3 regions of the Bradyrhizobium sp. ISRA430 genome follow, and region 3 is predicted to be linked to each of the others. Evidence: predicted binding sites of a transcription regulator. Region 3 holds the regulator's gene; each other region holds the start of a gene.

Region 1 (5,178 bases), 840 kb from region 3:
GCCCGTGATAAGGACCGCGGCAACGCTGCGGCAGGAATGATGAGGCGCGGTGATCTGCGCTCTCGATGATCAAGGAGTGAATGATGAAGGTTTTCCGTATGGCGGCGCTACTGGCTGTGCTGGCAGGGCCGGCCTACGCGCAAGCGCCCCATATCAATCTGCTGCAGGACGGCCCCAGCAAGACCGACGATGAAAAGGCTGCGGATGCCGAGCGCGAGCGGGCCTACAAGGACACGCTGAAGAAGATCCCCGACGCCAAGACGGCCAACGATCCCTGGGGCGGGATGCGTTCCGATCCGCCGAAGCCGGCCGCACCGAAGGCCGCGACCTCGACCAAGAAGACCAAGACCGGCACCGCCGCCAACTGACCGAACTCAGCCGGGAGGGCCGCGGTGATGCGGCTCCCGGCGGGACTCCCCTTCGTCAGCCCCCTCCCTACATCTTTGCCAAGGGTTGCGTCGAGGAGGTGAGACATGGCCGATCGTCCGCGGGATCTCGCCGAGCGGATGGCGCGCCGGCGCAGGGCGGCGGTCCGGTCGGCCGAAGTCGCGGGCGACGGCTATCTGCGCGAGACCTTCACCCTGCCGCGCGAGGCCGCACGCGCGCGAGCACGGGCCTTCTTCGCCCGGTACCCCAAGGCCGGCTATATGAGCGAAGTCGAGACCTGGCGCGAGCTGCCCGGCGGCGACATCGAATTCACCATGCGGCGGCTGCCCAGCGCCGACTAAGGCGTGGATCGCTTTAGTCGAAGGATTCGGCGACGATGCGGATGCGGAACACGGGCTCCTTGGATTCGTCCAGAAGCTCCATGTGCCACTCCGAGTTTTCGCGGAGCTTGCGGGCGATGCCGGATGCCATGTCGGCGCAAACGCTGGTCATCTCCTTCCAGGCTGCATCGCGATTAGCGAATTCCGTTGCTTGGTCCGCGCAGCCGGAATAGCGGCCGTTCCGGATTCGAAAGAAATATTGTGGCATGGCTGACACCGATCGCGTAAGGCTGCGCCCCCCGGGGCCATGAGGCGGCCAGTGCAATCCCAAACCGCAGGCAGATCAATTCCGGACCTCTACGGAATTGGCCCCCGCCGCGGCAGCCCGGACTGGCGGCCCGGAGCAAGCCAACATATTGCCGAGCAACGGGCACTTGGAGGCCGTCGCAATATTCCGCGGACAAGCCAAGCTTGCCGTCAAGTCGTGGAAAGTCCACGGCAATCTTGAAAGCGCGCTCCGGAACAAACGCGATCTGATTTCGAGGAAGCTCTGCGGTAAGTCAGGATGACTGACACAGGAACTCTGTTCATGGCCGGAGAACCACGGGCTATTCGATTGAGGTTCACGGAAAATTAGCCATATGGCGCACGTCCTCGCGGCGAGGACCATCGCGCTTAAGAGCCCCCTAAGTTCCGTGAGCACGTCGCTGAACGAACGGCCGCGGAATCGGGACGGTGACCTCGTGCGGGCGTGCATTCGGAAAGATCGAACCAGCATCGGGACGGCACGTGCCTTGCTTTGCCTGACGACGGTGCACAGCGAGGGCACGCGTCATGCTCGGCATTCCCCGACGCTTCAGTCATTTCGTCTTCGGCGTCATCCAGTCCGGTCTCACGTCGCTGATCGCCGCGGGCATTGCCAGCTTTCCGGCCGCAGAAGCGATGCTGTTCGTCAAGCACTGGCTGCTCTCGTGGATGGTCGCCTGGGCCGCGATGCTGCCCATCGTGCTGCTGGCGGCGCCGGCGATCCGCTCGTTCGCGCTGCGGCTCACGCGCGAGGAGGGGAACGCATGATTTGGCCGCAGCGGTCGAAAAAACCCCGCCAGGGGAGAGCCGGGCGGGGCAAAGGTTATTGGAGGCTGAGGTGCTGGGCTGCAACACCATAGCCACGTCACCCTAGCCGGCTCAGCTTACGGCAGCCTGACATGCCGACGGTCAGAATCAGGATCGGCGGCCGCCGCATCGTCGCTAGTGGACACCAAACCCCGCTCAGGGTAGAGCGGGGTCGACTGGGTATGGAGGCTCGATGTTGGTCCACCGGGCAGGATCACGCTAGAAGAGTCGGCTTACAGGCGCCTTACGGCTCGCAACCATAGCCGCGCCAGAGCGGCCGTATACTGCCTCGCGCCGGTCCCAATTTGGACACCCGATCGCAGAACTAGGGACACACAAGTCGGTGACATTCTGAATCGTTCGGCAAGGCCATGGGGGAAACGTGGCGTGCCGATATTGGGGTGGCATCATGGATAACGTAGAGCGGTCTTTCGCCGCCGCGACGGCGGCTGGCTTTGTGGTGCTGGTCGTCGGCATCATCCTGTTGGCGCTGATGTAGGCGACAGGCGCGACTTGGGGGCGGGCGGCGCGTGGCTCGCCTGATTGAAAGACTACCAGTGGCGCGAAGGATGAGTGAAAGAGCGAAACCAGCTAAGGTGCGCCGGGTTCGAGGAATTTTACCCGTCAGGAGCGGTCACGTCGTGGTCTGTGGCAATTGGAGGGGTGTTCACCCCTACTTTGCATGGGGTTGTTTTCCATAATTTTCGCGATGGCGAGGAGACCCGCCAATCGAAGCGGGCTTCACACGGGGTAGGTCGTCCGTAGGCACCGGCCTTGCCGAGCCTAGCTCATTCGCATTAAGGCATTCGAGGTACTACCCGCGAAAGAACATATTGCGAACCTAGAACAAATGGGGTACATTGCTCCTATCGCCGGCCCGCTTCGCCAACCGTTTGTCCATCTCGCGAATCCCCGCCATAAGGAGCACGACCCAATGTCCGCTACTGCCCTGCGTATCGTCGAAGGATCTTCCATGGACAAGAGTAAAGCCCTGGCCGCCGCGCTGTCCCAGATCGAGCGCCAATTCGGCAAGGGTTCGGTGATGAAGCTCGGCAAGAGCGACCGTTCGATGGACATCGAGGCGGTGTCCTCCGGCTCGCTCGGGCTCGATATCGCGCTCGGTATCGGCGGCCTGCCCAAGGGGCGCATCGTTGAGATTTACGGGCCGGAATCCTCGGGCAAGACGACCCTGGCGCTGCATACGGTCGCGGAGGCGCAAAAGAAGGGCGGCATCTGCGCCTTCATCGACGCCGAGCATGCGCTCGACCCGGTCTATGCCCGCAAGCTCGGCGTCAATATCGACGAGCTCCTGATCTCCCAGCCCGACACCGGCGAGCAGGCGCTGGAGATCTGCGACACGTTGGTGCGTTCGGGCGCGGTGGACGTGCTGGTGGTCGATTCGGTTGCGGCGCTGGTGCCGAAGGCCGAGCTCGAAGGCGAGATGGGGGATGCGCTGCCGGGTCTCCAGGCCCGTCTGATGAGCCAGGCGCTGCGCAAGCTGACGGCCTCCATCAACAAGTCCAACACCATGGTGATCTTCATCAACCAGATCCGCATGAAGATCGGCGTGATGTACGGTTCGCCTGAGACCACGACCGGTGGCAATGCGCTGAAGTTCTACGCCTCCGTCCGTCTCGACATCCGCCGCATCGGTGCGATCAAGGAGCGTGACGAGGTCGTCGGCAACACCACGCGCGTGAAGGTGGTGAAGAACAAGCTGGCGCCGCCGTTCAAGCAGGTCGAATTCGACATCATGTACGGTGAGGGCGTCTCCAAGATGGGCGAAATCCTCGATCTCGGCGTCAAGGCTGGCATCGTCGAAAAGTCCGGCGCCTGGTTCTCCTATGACAGCCAGCGCCTCGGCCAGGGCCGCGAGAACTCGAAAGCGTTCCTGAAGGCCAATCCCGACATCACCGCCAAGATCGAGACCTCGATCCGCCAGAACTCCGGCCTGATCGCCGAGCAGATTTTGGCCGGCGCCCCGGAGCGTGATGCCGACGGCGAAGAGCCGACCGAGGAGTAGGCTTAGAGGCAGATTTTCGCGAGGAGCGGGCGCTGAGGACGTTGAGTTGCCGACGTCTTCGGCGCCCGCTTCGTTTTGTGTGGGGTGCTGAGGCAAATGAAGCGCGTAATCCTGACCAGTTCGTCCGGCCTTTGCCTTATCCCTGCGAACCGCGCGGATGTGGTTGTTTCCCTCATCTTCCGGTTTGTCTGGGGACCATTGCCCTCACAGGATCACTTGGCCGGCCATCTCGCCTCACGCTCGCCCTATCTCGAAACCCACTGGTCGCAGTTTATCCGTGGGCCTTCGCGGGTCAGCCGCCTGCGCAAGAATCGGGCGTTGGTTCACTTCTGTGAGAACTTCGACGTTGTCGAGTTGTGGTTCGATCGGAATCCGAATGATCAATTGCAACTGATTTGGATCCTCGAATACCTGCGTTCTGATCCCGCCACCGCCTCGCGTTTGCGGTTGTGCCTGCCTGATATCGATCTGGCCGGATCGGACAGTCAAGGGCTTTGCACCCGTGCTGTGCGAGATGTCGACGTCACGGAAGACGAGCTTGAGACCGCAAGCATGGCCTGGGAGGCCTACCGAGCACCCACGCCTGAGGCCTGCTTCTATCTATCGGGGAGGAAGCTGAGCGCCCTGCCGCTGCTAAGCCCGACCTTGAGGGAACTGCTTGCAGAACTGCCGTCGTCGACGACGGGACTTGGCGCTACCGAAATGCGATTTCTCAAGCTGATTGCGAGCGGGTGTATCCGCACGAGGCGGCTGTTTGAACTGCGGGGACCCGCCGACGTACATGTATTCGATCAATGGGAATCGGAGGCGTTGCTCGAAGGGCTCGCGTTCGGTCCGATGCCGGCGGTCGCCGGTCTGGATGAGGAACTGGCTACACTTACCCCCGACCACGCGAGACATCGTTACGCCGCCTATCGCCGGAGCCGGCTGGCGCTGACGGAATTCGGCAAAGCGGTCCTTGCGGGTCGGGAAGATTTCCGCCGCCACAATCCGATCAAGCGCTGGTGGGGCGGCACCCTTCTGACCAACGAACGGCTCTGGCGCTGGGATGCACAAAGCGGCTCGCTGGTGGCACCGTGACGGCTTACTCCGCCGCCTGCGCGTAGTCGCTCACCGGCGGGCAGGAGCACACGAGGTTACGATCACCATAGACGTTGTCGACGCGGCCCACCGGGCACCAGTATTTGTCGGTGCGCGAGGTGCCGGCGGGGAAGCAGCCTTCAGCGCGGCTGTAGGCGCGCGTCCAATTGTCGTCGGCGATGTCGTGCACGGTGTGCGGCGCAAGGCGCAGCGGCGATGCCTCGATCTTGAAGCGGCCGGCCTCGACCTCGGCGA
Region 2 (5,178 bases), 4.0 Mb from region 3:
CTCGAGCAGCCGCGGGCGGAGACGCCGGTCTATACCGCACGGCGCGACATCGCCTTCGACCGCTACCGCAAGGGTACGTCGACCGCGACTAGTTATCCCGAGGCTGACAAGGCCAAACTCAGCGACACAGGCAAATGACAAGCGGCCACGAAGACCAAGCGGACGATCCGCGGCACCCCGAGGAACACATTGCGCCGGTTCCGCGCATTTCGGTGCAGGCATTTTGCGAGACCGAGCAGACGCTCGCCGCGGTGACCGCGGCGGGTCAGGATCGCCGTCTCGCCAAGGCGCATCTCACCGCCAAGAGCGGCGGCCTTGCCGCAGCGATCGAAGCCTACGACTCGATGCCGACGCCGAACGTGATCGTGATCGAATCCGACGGCACGCGCGACATCCTCGAAGGGCTCGACGACCTCGCCGGTGTCTGCGATCCCGGCACGCGCGTGGTCGTGATCGGCAATCCGAACGATGAAGCGCCCTATCGCGAGCTCGTGCGCCGCGGCGTCAACGACTATGTGCTGGGGCCGGTCGAGACCATCGACGTGGTGCGTTCGATCTGCAGCCTGTTCTCGGCCTCGGAAGCCATCATCACCGGCCGCATCATCGCCGTGGTCGGCGCCAAGGGCGGCGTCGGCGCATCCACCGTCGCGCACAACGTGGCCTGGACCATCGCGCGCGACCTCGCGCTCGATTCCGTCGTGATCGATCTCGACCTCGCCTTCGGCACCGCCGGCCTCGACTACAATCAGGATCCGATCCAGGGCATCGCCAACGCGGTGCTGTCGCAGGAGCGGCCCGATACCGCGCTGATGGAGCGCCTGCTCGCCAAATGCACCGAGCATCTCAGCCTGCTTGCTGCGCCGGCGACGCTCGACCGCGTCTATGATTTCGGCGCGGAGGCGTTCGACGCGATCTTCGACACGCTGCGCATGACCACGCCTTGCATCGTGCTCGACGTACCCCATCAATGGTCGGGCTGGACCCGGCGCGCGCTCGTCAGCGCCGACGACATCCTGATCGTGGCCGAGCCCGATCTCGCCAATCTACGCAACACCAAGAACATGCTGAGCGTGCTGAAGGCGGCGCGGCCCAACGATCGGCCGCCGCTCTACTGCATCAACCAGGTCGGCATGCCCAAGCGGGCGGAGATCGAGGTCAAGGCATTCGCCAAGACGATGGAAAGCCAGCCGATGGCGGTGATTCCGTTCGATTCGAAGCTGTTCTCTGCCGCCGCAAACAACGGCCAGATGATCGCGGAGGTCTCCAAGAACCACCGCACCACCGAGCTATTCCAGAACATGGCCAACCGATTAGCCGGGCGCGGCGACGTGAAGAAGCCGAAACGCTCGCTGCTCGGACCGCTGCTGAAGAAGCTGAAGGGCAGGGGTGGGCGCAGCTCCGCGCCGCATCGCAAGGCGTCGTAACCCGAACGGGACGGCGGGCTATTTGTTGTCGGCGCGCTGCTGTTTCTTCGCCAGGAGCTGATGCAGCGCCGTGACCTTGGCTGCGGCTTCGGCCGGCGGCAGGTCGGCTTTCACGATGGCCTCGGCCTCGGACTGTTTTCCCTGCAGCCCCAGCACGAAGGCAAGATTGGTCCGGATGCGGGAATCGGCGGGACTGCGCTCATGCGCGCGGCGCAGCGTCTCCTCCGCCTTGGACAGATTGTTCTGAAGCACGTAGGACAGTCCGAGGTTGGACAGCACCGACGGCTCGTCGGGCACGATCTTGAGCGCGGTCGCGTAATATTGCTGCGCTTCCTCGTTGCGGCCGAGCTGGTCGAGCACCGCGCCCTGCGCCGACAGGATGTGCCAGTCGGGATCCTCGGGCGTATGCGCGCGGCTCAGGACATCGAACGCCTGTTGGAAATTGCCGTTGTCGGCGAGCGCACGGCCGTAGCCGGCGAGCAGCGCCTTGTTGCTGGGATGGGCGAGCACAGCCTGCTCCATCACCGCAACCGCCTGGGCGCGCTGGCCGGTCTCGCGTAGCGCCTTGCCGTATTCGAGCGAAACATTGGGATCGCTCGGCTTGGCGCGATAGCGCTCGCGCAGAGCGTCCATGTCCGGTTTGGCGTCGACCTTGCTCGCGGTTTCCGGCTGGCCGCCGAGCGCGCCGGTCACATCCTCGAGGCCCATGGTCTGGCAGCCGCCGAGGACCAGCACCAAGAGCGCCGGAAGGAGGAATCTCGCCAGGGGAGAGGCAGGGGACGAACGCTTGGACATACTCTGATCTACCGTCGGCGAATGATCAGAGATGCTTTGCCGATTAACCCTAAATTCCCGTTAAGGACGCGCCGTCCTCGTCGCGGCCTAGTCGACGAATTCGGCGCCGAACTCGCAACCGATACGCCAGCGCAGGCGGCATTGGCGCGAATAGTCGGGCGCAAAGATGATGGTGAATTGCGGCGGCACTTCCAGAAACTCCGCCACGACTTTCACGCCGCCATCGGAGATATCCGTGATCGTGCAGTCCCTCGGCAGCGAGCCGGCGCCAAAATGAATCTTGGCGAGCCGACTGCACACCCGACGTTCGCTTCTCCGGCGATTTACAAGCATTTCGATTGTTCACTTGTTAGATCACGGCCCATCCCGCGGCTCTAAACGTAGCGAACATTCGTTGGAATGTGCTGAGCGAAGCCGGTCGCATTCGAGGCGTAGTGTGCGCATCCCGTTTACGATTGGTTAGGGCTTGCCGGGTCGCCAAAATCGTTCCTGTATTGTTCTTGTCAGGCGCGCCGCGTCCTGCTACCCTCGATTGTACGAGGGAGCAGTCTGGGGCGCGCATGGTTCAGCGGGTTTCTACAGTCGCCTTTGAGGGGATCGAGGCGCGCGCGGTCGATGTGCAGGTGCAGGTCGCACCAGGCCTGCCGGCGTTTGCCATCGTCGGCCTCCCGGACAAGGCCGTGTCGGAGGCCCGCGAGCGGGTCCGCTCGGCGCTGATCGCCTCAGGCCTGGCGCTGCCGGCGCGGCGGATCACCGTCAACCTTGCGCCCGCCGATCTGCCCAAGGAAGGCAGCCATTACGACCTGCCGATCGCGCTCGGGCTGATGGCGGCGATCGGGGCGATCCCGCCGGATGCACTGACGGGCTTTACGGTGCTTGGCGAGCTCGGCCTCGACGGCTCGATCGCACCCGTTGCGGGCGTGTTGCCGGCCGCGATCGGCGCCAATGCGCGCGAGGAGGGGCTGATCTGTCCGGCCGCCTGCGGCTCGGAGGCAGCCTGGGCGAGCCCGGACATCCAGATCATTGCCGCAAGTTCGCTGATCCAGATCGCCAACCATTTCAAGGGCACGCAGGTGCTGTCGCGGCCCTCACCGAAGGTGCATGAGACGGCCGCTTCAAAGCTCGACCTGCGCGACATCAAGGGCCAGGAGAGCGCCAAGCGGGCGCTGGAGATCGCAGCCGCCGGCGGGCATCACCTGTTGATGATCGGCGCGCCCGGCGCGGGCAAATCGATGCTGGCGGCGCGCCTGCCCTCGATCCTGCCGCCGCTGTCGCCGGGCGAGCTGCTGGAGGTCTCGATGATCGCCTCCGTCGCTGGCGAAATTCAGGGCGGTGCGCTGACCTCGCGGCGGCCGTTCCGCTCGCCGCATCATTCCGCCAGCATGGCCGCGCTTACCGGCGGCGGCGTGCGCGCAAAGCCCGGCGAGATCTCGCTCGCGCATCAGGGCGTCCTGTTCCTCGACGAGCTGCCCGAGTTCGATCCGCGCGTGCTGGATTCGCTGCGCCAGCCCTTGGAGAACGGTGAGGTCGCGGTGTCCCGCGCCAATCATCGCGTGACGTATCCGGCGCGCTTCATGCTGGTCGCGGCGATGAATCCCTGCCGTTGCGGCAACGCGTTCGAGCCGGGCTATACCTGCAAGCGTGGCCGCATCGACCGCTGCACGGCAGACTATCAGACGCGCATCTCGGGTCCGCTGATGGACCGCATCGATCTGCGCATTGAGGTGCCGGCGGTGACCGCGGCCGATCTGATCCTGCCGCCGTCGGCGGAAGGCTCCGCCGAAGTCGCCGCGCGCGTGGCCGCGGCGCGCGACATCCAGCTCGCACGCTACGCGGCGGCCGGCCTGCCGCATGTCCGCACCAATGCCGAGGCGCCGGCCTCCGTGCTGGAGGAGATCGCGAGGCCCGACGCGCAGGGCCAGAAGCTGCTGCGCGATGCCGCCGAGAGCATGCGGCTGTCGGCGCGCGGCTATCACCGCGTGCTGCGCGTGGCGCGTACGCTCGCCGACCTCGACGGCGCCGAGAAGATCGGCCGGCTGCATCTCGCCGAGGCGCTGTCCTACCGTGCACTCGCGGAGGATGTGCGCCAGATGGCGTGACAGCCTCGCGTATCAACCCGGCGGTAACGAGTTTCCTTTACGCTCTGCAAACCATAAGGCCCGCAAGTGCCCCCGCGTGGCCTGGCGAGTAGCGTGTCATGTTGCGTTTCAAGATCCTGGCCTCGGTTGTTCCCCTCTTGGCGGCTGCGGTGTTCGCCCGCAGCGAGATCCGGTCGGTCTCCCATCCCTGCATTGCCCTTGGCGAGACCTCGGTCGAGCTCACATCCCTGTTCTGGACGGCCGGCATCCAGGTTGCCTTCACCGAAGATCCCACACAAGCCACCGTACGGGTCCAGATGACCGAGAACGCGGATGCCGCGGATTTTGCGGTAGTCGACGACGGCACCAGCGATGAGCCGGGCGCCTGCGAGGCCAACGCCGCGACGCGCCTTGTCGCGATCTCCGCGCACCCGAGCGATGGCCGTTCCGTGATCTATCTCTCCCCCGACGGGCCCGCTGACTACCGCATCTATGTACGCTCGAAGACGTTCTCGCCGCGCGAGGCCGCGGCATTGATCGTCGGGGCCCGCGGCGGCCACCGCCACCTCCAGGCCGCCTCGCTCTGAGGCGTTAACGCCTCGTCAACCCTGTTTGGAGGCGGCTTCCAAACCTCAAACTGTTCGCAACGCCGGCGGGGACATCGTCACTGGTGGCGATCACAGGGTTTCGGAAAGAGTCGGGGTCGGTAGCGATGGGTCGGACGTTCCGGATCAAGGTGCGCATGCGCCGCTTCAGGCGCCGTCATCCGAGGATCGCCTTCGCGATCCGCTCGTTCGTGATCTTCTCGGCGACGTTCGGCGCCGCCTACGGCTTCATCACCGGCAGCCGGGCCGAGCATTCCGGCTATGATCCGAACGCTT
Region 3 (5,178 bases):
GCCGCCGCTCTCGCCCCTGCGTCCCGGCAGCTACGATTTCTCCCGCGACATGTTCTTCCAGGGTATCGGCGCCTCCGGCTTCGTGATGGGTACGATCACGGCTTCCGCGCCGCCCGACGGCGGAGGCTTGCGACTGCGCTATGCAGCCTTCATGCAGGGGCTGCGCGATGCCATCGATGCGCGCATCCGCGCCACGCTCGACGGCGACAATCGCGCGATCGCCACTGCGCTGCTCACCGGCCGGCGCGATGCGATTACCACGCCGGTGAACGATGCCATGTTCATCTCCGGCCTCGGCCATGTGCTCTCGATTTCGGGTTATCACATGGCGGTCGTCGCCGGCGTCGTCTTCTTCGCGATCCGCGCATTGCTCGCGCTGATCCCGGGTCTGGCCGTCAGCTTTCCGATCAAGAAGTGGTCGGCCGCTGCCGCGCTCGTCGCCGCGGCGTTCTATCTGTTGCTCTCCGGCGCGGAGGTCGCGACCCAAAGATCGTTTTTCATGACCGCAGTGGTGCTGATCGCGGTCATGGTCGATCGCCGAGCCATCACGTTCCGCACGCTGGCGGTGGCCGCGCTGATCGTGCTTGCGGTCGCGCCGGAGGCGCTGGTGCATCCGAGCTTCCAGATGTCGTTTGCGGCAACGCTTGGGCTGGTTGCGCTGGTGCAGATCGGCATGCCGAACCTGTTTGCCTCACCCGATCATTCGGCGACGGCGCGGATTGCGCTGTGGGGCGGCCGTGAGATCGCCATGCTGTTCCTGGCCTCGCTGATCGCGGGCTTTGCGACCACGCCCTATGCCGCCTTCCACTTTCACCGCGTCACGCCGTTCGGTGTGCTCGCGAACCTCGCGGCGATGCCGGTGGTCTCGGCGCTGGTGATGCCGGCCGGGCTGTTGGGATTGATCGCAGCGCCGTTCGGGCTCGACGGCGTGTTCTGGTGGCTGATGGGTGTCGGCATCGACTGGATGGTCGTGGTCGCGCAGTGGGTTGCGAATCTTCCGGGCGCGGTCGGCCGCATTGCCGCTTTCGGCATCGCCCCGCTGATCGCGGCGAGCATCGGCATCGTCCTGATGGGCCTGTTGCGCACGCCCTTGCGCTGGACCGGTGCGCTCGTGCTGGTCGCAGCGATTGTGTGGGCGGTGTCCGTGCGCCAGCCGGACGTCCTGATCGCAGGCGACGGGCGTAACATCGCAGTGCGCGGCAGCGACGGCCGCTTGCATCTCATCGCGGCGAACAAGGACGCGTTCCTCGCCAAGGAGTGGCTTGCGGCCGATGCCGATCCGCGCAGCGCCGGTGATGCATCGCTCGGTAGCGGCGTGTCATGCGACGAATCCGGATGCGTGACCCCGCTCGCCGACGGCCGCCTGATCGCGCTGGCGCTGCGCGTGGATGCGCTCTCGGATGATTGCAGCCGGGCTGCGCTGGTGGTGACAGCGAGACCCGCGCCGCCCGATTGTGCGGCGATGGTGGTCGACCGGGATCGTCTCATGAGCCAGGGCGGCTTGGCGCTCGCGCGCCGCGGCGACGGCTTTGCGGTGCAGGCGGTGAGGGCGAGGGGCGCAAATCGCCCCTGGTCGCCGGCAATCGCCGGCGATGGCTATTATGAACCAAACCTCGCGCCACGGCCGGCCGCACCGCGCTCCAGGGACGCAACGCCGTCGGAGGCCGACCTTCAGGTCGAGGACTGACGCATGATCCGGAAAAGTGTGTAGCGTTTTTCCCTTCGCGACAAACGCGGAATGCGTTTGCGCGGAGATCATGCTCAAATATTACGCGTCAGCCGATCGGCAGGCGCGTAACGGTCGGCTGCGGCCTGTCAGCGGCGACTTGCGGCTTGTGCTCACCGGCCGGCTGGGTCACCGGCAATTGCAGCACGGTTGCGCGCTGGCCTTCGACGAGCTGCGTCACCAGCACATATTTGCCGTCGGGGAATTCGATCGCGTCATGATGGCGATCGGGAATGTGCGGATCGACTTTGCCGAACTTGCCGACGCGGGAGTTGATGGTGCGCGTCCAGATCCAGCGATTGTCGTAGCGGACGTTGTCGGCGAAGGCGAGCTCCGTTCCCGGCAGCAGGCAGACCGCGACGGAGAGATCGGCTTCCGAAGCGAAGCCGCGCGTCGAGGTGCCGCGGAAGGTTGTCGTGACGATCGTCTCACCGACCTGGGCGGGACGGGTCGCGACGGCATGCAGGCTGTAGTCACACATCGCAAGTGCTCCTCATAAGAGATAGCGACCCGTGCCCCCGGAGGCCCAGGCCTCTATCAGGAAGGCTCCGATGATATGCGATGTTGAGGGCAAATCTGCGACTTGCGTGCAGACCTGCCGATCACATTATCTTTTCTGCGTTGAGCAAGAGCCTTTGGAACAAAGCAGGCTCGTGCGAATTTTCTTCTGTTGCGCTCGTCGAGATCAATCCTGAATTCACCGGCGCTGCACAACACGCGGCGGAGGTCGATTGCTCCACGCGACTTGCATCGGCTCACGCCTCGCCGAAGACGCTCAGTATTTCCGGTACAGCCCGATCAGCTTGCCCTGAATCTTTACGCGGTTCGGCGGCAGGATGCGCACCTCGTAGGCCGCATTGGCCGGCTCGAGCGCGATCGAGGCGCCGCGCCGGCGGAAGCGTTTCAGGGTCGCTTCCTCGTCGTCGATCAGGGCCACCACGATGTCGCCGGTGTCGGCGCTCTCGTTGCGCTGGATCAGCGCCATGTCGCCGTCGAGGATGCCGGCCTCCACCATCGAATCGCCGCGCACTTCGAGCGCGTAATGCTCGCCCGAGCCGAGCATGTCCGGCGGTACGCTGATGGTGTGGCTGCGGGTCTGCAAGGCCTCGATCGGCGTGCCCGCCGCGATGCGGCCCATCACGGGCACAGCGACCGGACGTTCACCCTCGTCCACGGGGGCGCTGGAGCCGCGTACCTTACCGAGATTGCCTTCGATGACGCTCGGCGTGAAGCCGCGCCGATTGCCGGCCGCGGCCTGAAGCTCGGGCAGCTTGATCACTTCGATGGCGCGGGCACGATTGGGCAGGCGGCGGATGAAGCCGCGCTCCTCGAGTGCGGTGATCAGGCGATGGATGCCCGACTTCGAGCGCAGATCGAGCGCGTCCTTCATCTCGTCGAAGGAGGGCGGCACGCCGCTTTCCTTCAGGCGTTCGCTGATGAACCGCAGAAGCTCGTATTGTTTGCGCGTTAACATCTCGACCAAATCCCCCGGTTGATGTCGTTCGATTCCGAGACGCTGAAGTTAGCGGCGCACCGCTAGATGCTCGAAACAAATCATGAACGGACACTATATGTTCGATATGTGTTCCGCAACTGCTTAATTTTGCGTGAACACGATAAACTTCGCGGAACACGCGCGGCCGGCTCGTTCAAGCGGGCAGCCGCAACACCTCGCAGGGCGCGCCTGCTTCGGCCTTCGGCGCGAACGGCGGCCGCACGAGAAGTGCCTGTGCCGCAGCGAGATTTGCAAGCAGAGAAGAGTCCTGATTGTTGACGGGAACCGCGACCAGCGTGCCGTCGTCGCGCTCTTCGAGGCGCACGCGAAGATAGTCCTCGCGCATGTCGTTGGCGGCGAGCTCGCCCCCGACTACGGCGCGCTCGCGGCGGTGGTGAACGGGCTGACGGCCCGCAAGCGCGCGAATCAACGGCACCATGAACAGGAAGGCGCAAACGTAAGACGAGACCGGATTGCCGGGCAGGCCGATCACGCGCATCGCGCCGAGATGGCCATGCATCATCGGCTTGCCCGGCCGCATCGCGATCTTCCAGAACGCCATCGCAATGCCCTCGGCCTTGAGCGCCTGCTGGACCAGATCGTGATCGCCGACCGACGCACCGCCGGTCGTGATCAGGACGTCGGCGCCGGTTTCGCGGGCGGAGCGGATACCGGCGGTGGTGGCCTCCAGGGTGTCGGCGGCGATCCCAAGGTCGATCGTGTCGGCGCCCTCCCGGCGCGCCAGCGCGTGGATCGCATAGCCGTTGGAATAGACGATCTGGCCGGGGCCGGGTGTTGTGCCCGGCATCACCAGCTCATCGCCGGTGGCGAGGATTGCGACCTTCGGGCGGCGGCGGACGGGAAGGTCAGGATGGTTCATACCGGCGGCGAGGGCCAGGCTTCGCTCGGTGAGGCGGGCGCCTGCCCGTAGCAGCACGTCGCCCTCGGAAAAGTCGACGCCGGCGCGCCGGATATGCCGTCCGGCGACGGCGGCCTCCTTGATCGTGATGCGCTTGCCGTCCGCGACCGTGTCCTCCTGGATCACGACGGCATCTGCGCCGTTGGGAATCACGCCGCCGGTGAAGATCCGGACCGCCTCGCCGGCACCCAGCGTTGGCGCGAACGGCCGGCCCGCCGCGACCTCGCCGATCACGCTGAGCTGCGCATCGACCTTGGCCGCATCGCTCGCGCGCACGGCATAGCCGTCCATCGCCGACATTGCCTGGGGGGGCTGCGTACGCCGGGCGGTGACGTCGCGTGCCAGTACGCGGTGAAAGGCGCCTTCCAGCGCGATCATCTCTTCGGATAGCGGCTCCACGCCGGCCAGCACCGCGGCAAGCGCGTCAGAAACCGGCATCAGGGCCACGGGCGAAATCTCCTGCTTGGCAAGTCGATTGGCAAATCGAACCGTCTCGGCGTCAAGGGTTCTAGCCGAGCGCGTGCGCCGAAGCAAAACCCGGCGTCCGGACGAACGATCGTGCCGGCTTCTACGCTTGTGAGATGATTGGATTCAGGTCCGGTGCGACATGATCTGGATGACGCTGCAGACTGGCACCCGCGCAGCGATCGCAAGAACGAAAGCAACAAGGGCCATGGTCAACATCAATCCGCTCCCGTCGGCTCGTTCCGACTAGCATCCTTGGCCACATCGGGCGCGTTGGGACTTTGATCCTTGTCGGGCAGGGGATCGGCCTGCGATTTCAGATCGGCGGCCTTGCTAATCAGCTTGGCTGAGAGATCCGAGTCCGACGTGGTTCTGGCGAATTCGAGCAGGAGAGAGGCTTGCTTGGTGAGGTAGGCTTTACCCAACACGACGATCAGTCCGATGTAGAAATCCCCGACGAACTCAAGAGTCCGGAATCAGGCATTCCGTTCCAGGAACTCTGCACAAAAATGCACAAAGTGATTTGGTTCCTCGTCGCGGGCCGATGGGTTCCCGTGAACGTCGGCAGGATCA

What was found. Region 3 encodes LexA, which represses DNA repair genes until DNA is damaged. Its sites were predicted from a motif close to TGTTCNNNNTGTGTTCNG; they were not measured.
Region 1: a site for LexA is predicted at 2,645-2,662, ahead of recA (recombinase RecA). Genes of this name have one in related genera too.
Region 2: a site for LexA is predicted at 2,704-2,721, ahead of MTX21_RS25885 (YifB family Mg chelatase-like AAA ATPase). Genes of this name have one in related genera too.

Annotation. Positions count from the first base shown of each region.
Region 1 covers NZ_CP094516.1:53,069-58,246, forward strand. Annotated here, with positions in the region: gene MTX21_RS00305 (hypothetical protein) at 84-368, shown strand; gene MTX21_RS00310 (hypothetical protein) at 474-728, shown strand; gene MTX21_RS00315 (hypothetical protein) at 742-975, opposite strand; gene MTX21_RS00320 (DUF2798 domain-containing protein) at 1,542-1,781, shown strand; gene recA (recombinase RecA) at 2,755-3,843, shown strand; gene MTX21_RS00330 (DUF1835 domain-containing protein) at 3,940-4,923, shown strand; gene gcvP (aminomethyl-transferring glycine dehydrogenase) at 4,928-5,178, opposite strand, start outside.
Region 2 covers NZ_CP094516.1:5,452,787-5,457,964, forward strand. Annotated here, with positions in the region: gene MTX21_RS25865 (CpaD family pilus assembly protein) at 1-138, shown strand, start outside; gene MTX21_RS25870 (AAA family ATPase) at 135-1,424, shown strand; gene MTX21_RS25875 (tetratricopeptide repeat protein) at 1,443-2,219, opposite strand; gene MTX21_RS25880 (PilZ domain-containing protein) at 2,307-2,552, opposite strand; gene MTX21_RS25885 (YifB family Mg chelatase-like AAA ATPase) at 2,780-4,318, shown strand; gene MTX21_RS25890 (hypothetical protein) at 4,417-4,884, shown strand; gene MTX21_RS25895 (ATP-binding protein) at 5,010-5,178, shown strand, end outside.
Region 3 covers NZ_CP094516.1:895,666-900,843, forward strand. Annotated here, with positions in the region: gene MTX21_RS04670 (ComEC/Rec2 family competence protein) at 1-1,687, shown strand, start outside; gene MTX21_RS04675 (hypothetical protein) at 1,776-2,207, opposite strand; gene lexA (transcriptional repressor LexA) at 2,502-3,200, opposite strand; gene glp (gephyrin-like molybdotransferase Glp) at 3,376-4,587, opposite strand; gene MTX21_RS04690 (hypothetical protein) at 4,824-5,033, opposite strand.